DNA from 2 places in the Paenibacillus sp. MDV22-iso6 genome. Region 2 is predicted to be linked to the other one. Evidence: riboswitches for the same ligand, from Rfam matches in the RefSeq annotation. Region 2 holds a riboswitch; the other holds the start of a gene.
The links. A riboswitch is a leader RNA that binds a small molecule or an ion and turns the genes downstream of it on or off. The one in region 2 is predicted to bind FMN.
Positions count from the first base shown of each region.

Region 1: linked by a shared signal. The riboswitch ahead of AC4PM4_RS03490 (DMT family transporter) and the one ahead of ribD (bifunctional diaminohydroxyphosphoribosylaminopyrimidine deaminase/5-amino-6-(5-phosphoribosylamino)uracil reductase RibD) in region 2 are both predicted to bind FMN.

Region 1 is NZ_JBZVDZ010000001.1:820,365-822,760, forward strand. Features, by position in the region: gene AC4PM4_RS03485 (amidase) at 1-215, opposite strand, end outside; gene AC4PM4_RS03490 (DMT family transporter) at 357-1,337, opposite strand; FMN riboswitch at 1,482-1,633, opposite strand; gene AC4PM4_RS03495 (DinB family protein) at 1,717-2,214, opposite strand; gene AC4PM4_RS03500 (CGNR zinc finger domain-containing protein) at 2,351-2,396, shown strand, end outside.
Region 2 is NZ_JBZVDZ010000007.1:204,715-207,110, forward strand. Features, by position in the region: gene ribE (riboflavin synthase) at 1-7, opposite strand, end outside; gene ribD (bifunctional diaminohydroxyphosphoribosylaminopyrimidine deaminase/5-amino-6-(5-phosphoribosylamino)uracil reductase RibD) at 48-1,151, opposite strand; FMN riboswitch at 1,511-1,674, opposite strand; gene AC4PM4_RS20480 (peptidylprolyl isomerase) at 1,821-2,252, opposite strand.

The DNA of each region.
Region 1 (2,396 bases), on a different contig from region 2:
GCAAAGGGCTGCTCTCCCGGGCGAACTATACTCGCTTCCTGACGTGCACGTGTTTCATATGTACGAATGACTGCATTGAGCTGCGGGTTCACTTCTTCCAGGCGTGCATACGCCGCTTCCAGCAATTCGACAGGAGATATCTCCCGTGCGCGAACCAATTCAGCCAAACCTATAGCATCGTAAGATGTATACGAAAATGATGAAGACGAAGACATGATGATCGTTCCTCTCTAAATTGACTTAATCTACTATTCCATAAGTCATCGTACCACCGGAATAGCGAAAAGACAAAAGGCACTGAACATCTCAAAGGATGTCCAGTGCCTTAATTGATTTGCTTTTATATAAAATAAAATTCAATCCGTACGGAGCTTTGGTGCACCGTCAGCCGGAGTCGCTGATCGTTCTTGCTGTTTGGAGATGGCGAATAGGGCAATCCAGATGAGGATGAAGCCCACCAGTTGCTCCCATGTAATTAATGTACGTAATGCAATCCAGTTTACCAGTACACCGGCCATCGGGAAGCTCAGTTCTGCGAGCGTTGCGACTGAGGCCTTGGTGGAGGAGAGCCCTTTGTAATATAACAGAAGACTCAGTAACCCTGGCAGTAATGCCTGACCCAGAATATTAAGTGCTACAGCCGCCTGTTCACCTGTAGCGGAAGGGAATGTCCAGGCAGCACCTTCGTTCCACGTCATTAAGATCAGCAGTGGCAAGGCTACGACAAAGCGCAGAGAGGTGACCGTTTCATAACGGGTTTGCCCCAGCATCAGCCGCCCCATAACTGTTGAACCGCCCCACAATGCAGCTGCACCCAGTGATAACAGGCTGCCTGCATGAACCCAATTGTCCCAGTTGCCAAGGGGAAGGGTAAATCCAAACGTGAGCAGGTATGTTCCTGCAAGTGCAATGATAAACAGTCCACCGAAGCGGCGAGGCAATGTTTCTTTCAGCAGCAGCTTAGCCAGAACAATCGCAAATAGCGGCTGCATCTTTTGCAATAACAAAACGGTGTTGGGATCGTTATGCGTAAGTGCCAGGGTGAACAATACCGTGGCGAGAGCAGATCCTCCCCAGGAGATAAATATCACGGCAATCCAGTGGCGAGCACGCAGGTTTTTCAGATCGGCCCGGAACTTCCATAACACGGGAATCGCCACAAGGCTGACAATAATATGTTCCACCAGTACAATCTGCGTGGAGGTCATCGTTTTGAGCAAAATAATACGGAACAGTGGATCTACACCCCAAAGGGCGGCGCCGAGCACGACGAGCCAGAATCCGGTATTACTTCGTTCCTTGCGGTAAACTGTTGATGCAGGTTGTGTCTTTTCCATATTCAGGACTCCTTCGTCAGAACACGGAATCTTCAGTTGGCAAAATCGACAAAAGCCCCCGTTTTGGTATACACCAAATAAACGGGGGCTCAATCATTGACATGTCGTACGAAAATAAGCCTTTCGGTAACGGCATGTCAATGTGTTGATCTTCTCTCATCCGGACTTTACCGTCGGCCTTGGAGTCACACCAAGTCAGTCGCTGAATCCCTACATCGGGTCAAACAGCGAGTCGCGGGCTGGTTCCGAAGAACATCACCGCCGGTTGGGAATTGCACCCTACCCCGAAGATCCTATTCAATTATATTGTGTATTGAACAAGCTGTAACATTAATAAGTCCATCTTATTCCTGTAAGCGCTAGCAGTTCAAGTGTTTTTTTAGAATATGATATTCCAGCTTCCTTGTTGTCTGCGTAATAATACAATCTGTCCTGCATGATACGCATCGTGGAGTACCCAGCGGGCAAGCTCATGTGCCCATTTTTCATCTGTATCCATGTACGGGGCTTCAAGATCGGATTCTTCTAATGAAGCGAGCTGATCACGAAGTTGTCCGGCTAATTGCGTTGTATTTTGCACAAGTACACTCCAGCCAGCAGTATCAGAAGGGTCGCCCGGATCTCCGAAGGTGGATTCATTGTTTTCGGCAGGAGCACCAGAGGGTGTTGTGCCCTGAATACGACTCAACAAGCGATGATTATAGTAATACATATGGTTAACCAACTGCCAGATGCTTAATCCACCGGATGATGGAACCCAGGCTGCCTGTTCAGTAGTCAGTCCTTCGAGTGCCTTGGATAAAGGCACAATCCAGTTACATTGATCCCAGGTATCATCTTTCTGAATGAGCAATAGTTCTGTTGCTGTTGTAGTCATTGATTTTTCCTCCCTAAAATGAATTCATGGTAACTAGCTAAAGTGCTTAAATGTGGTTACAATTAATATAACCCAAACATGAATGTTTGTAACTATCTTTTTTAATCTAGGTAGTTACATTTTAGCGGAGGTACGTATGGATAGACTATGGACTGATTTTGTGAACAGTGATTACCATGACT
Region 2 (2,396 bases):
TAAACATGCTACCGCCTCCTTTATTTATTTCGTTATCGTTAATTCATTTATTCAGGCCAAACCGGAATTCCGCCAATGCTGATATTATCTCCAACTTGCTCAATTTCCAGCTGATGTAATTGAATCGCCTGACTCATGCGCTCTACACCCTCAAAGCGGAAACTGCCTGGTGTTTCGTATCCTCCGACAATTTTCGGAGCAATGAACATGAGCAGTCGATCTACCAACCGTGCTTCCAGCATGGACCCATTCAGTGTGCCCCCGCCTTCAAGCAGAATCGAACCAATCTCACGCTCACCGAGCTTGCTGAGTGCACTCAGCAGATCAACACGTGGTCCTGGACCACAACGTATAATCTCCACCCCATAGGCTTCCAGCCGCTCAGCCGCTTCAGGGCTCGCCTCATCTGTTGTAAGTACCCAGGTAGGTGCAAGGCCATCCTTGACCATTTTGGCGCCTACAGGCAGGCGTAGCTTGGAATCGACCACGATTCGTACCGGGCTGATCCCTTCCACTTGCAAGCGAGTCGTCAGTTCGGGATTGTCTGCAATGACCGTTTCCACACCAACCATAATTCCTTGATGGCGATGGCGAAGCGCGTGTACAATCTCGCGAGCAGACTCGTTAGAGATCCATTTGCTGTCACCGCTACGCGTAGCAATTTTGCCATCCAGTGTAGAGGCCGTCTTCAAAGTTACAAAGGGGAGACCTGTTGTAATGTATTTGATGAATTTCTCGTTCATCCGTCTTCCGCGCTCACGCAGCACTCCAACTTCAACTTCGACCCCTTGTTGACGCAGCATGCTGATACCTCTGCCGGAGACTTGCGGATTCGGATCTTCGCAGCATACAACGACACGTTTCACTTTCTCATGAATGAGACGTTCACTGCATGGTGGAGTCTTGCCATAATGGCTACAGGGTTCAAGCGTAACGTACACTGTACTGCCTTCAGCATCACTACCCGCCATGTTCAGTGCATGAACCTCTGCATGACCCGTTCCCCGTTTGAGATGACTTCCGAGGCCCACGATACGTCCTTCTTTTACCACGACACAACCGACTACCGGATTGATTCCGGTCTGTCCTTGTGCCCGTTCTGCCATATCCAGTGCTAGCGCCATATAAAATTCATCATTAATCATTTCCAAGTCCGTTCACCCCACGGTTAAAATCTTAAGTTATAGACCTCCCTTCCAACAGAGAGGCATGTTCCATATCCAATAAAAAATCCCCGTCGAACAAACCGTTCGATGGGGATGATGAGAGACATGTGTCACCAGCAGTACTATTGATACATTGCCAACAACACATCGCCCAAAACTTCATTTCAGGCAAGTGAAAGCAGACACATACCTTAATGAACTTCAATTACAGGTAAAGAGCTTCTATGATGTGGCATATGTATGAAGATTTCCGGAAGTAACCGGATTTCTCCCTGCACAGGAAATGAATTAGCCAAAAACTGTACAGCAACACTCCTGCGGAATGCGGCCCCTAAGGACTGCACCCTCTCCTTCTCCCATCCAGACTATACTGTCGGTTCTGGAATTACACCAGATCAGCCATCTGCCACAGGCAGACGGGTCACGGACTTTGCATCAATGCTGGATAGATATCCTCACATACTGCATCACCGCCGGTAGGGAATTACACCCTGCCCTGAAGGATTCGTTGCGTTATTAATTGGATGTTAGCACTTTAACGTCAAAAAATCAATTGTTTTTTGTTCCTTTTTGTCACATACTAACTTTTAATAAGCTTAAGTGTAAACAAAAACCGCTTCGCTAATTGCGAAACGGTTTACATACGTTTATTGATTAAGCTTCTACTACTTCAACTGTTTCCATTTTGTCCCGACCTTCGAAAGCGTCCACGAATTCCATACCTTTGGTTACTTTACCAAATACAGTATGTTGTCCATCCAAATGTGGTTGCGGTTGGTAGCAGATGTAGAACTGGCTTCCGCCTGTGTTACGGCCTGCATGAGCCATAGCCAAAGTTCCACGCTCATGTTTGTTCGGGTTGATTTCACAGTTAATTGTGTAACCTGGGCCGCCTGCACCGGAACCGTTAGGGCATCCGCCTTGAGCTACAAAGCCCGGAATAACACGGTGGAATACAAGACCGTTGTAGAAACCGGAGTTAGCCAGTTTCTCAAAGTTTGCTACTGTGTTTGGAGCTTCTTGATCGAACAAATCGATTACAACTTCTCCGCCGTTTGCCATTTTGATTTTCGCTTGTTTCGCCATATGTAAATGACTCCTTTCGTATTGACCATCGTTAATGGTGCCAGAACGCATGACCCTGGGCCAAGCTTTATAGCACTTTTCTTAGTGTACACTGAAAATGGATTGATCGCAAAATAATAAGCAAGTTTTTTTCAAAATCCAGCC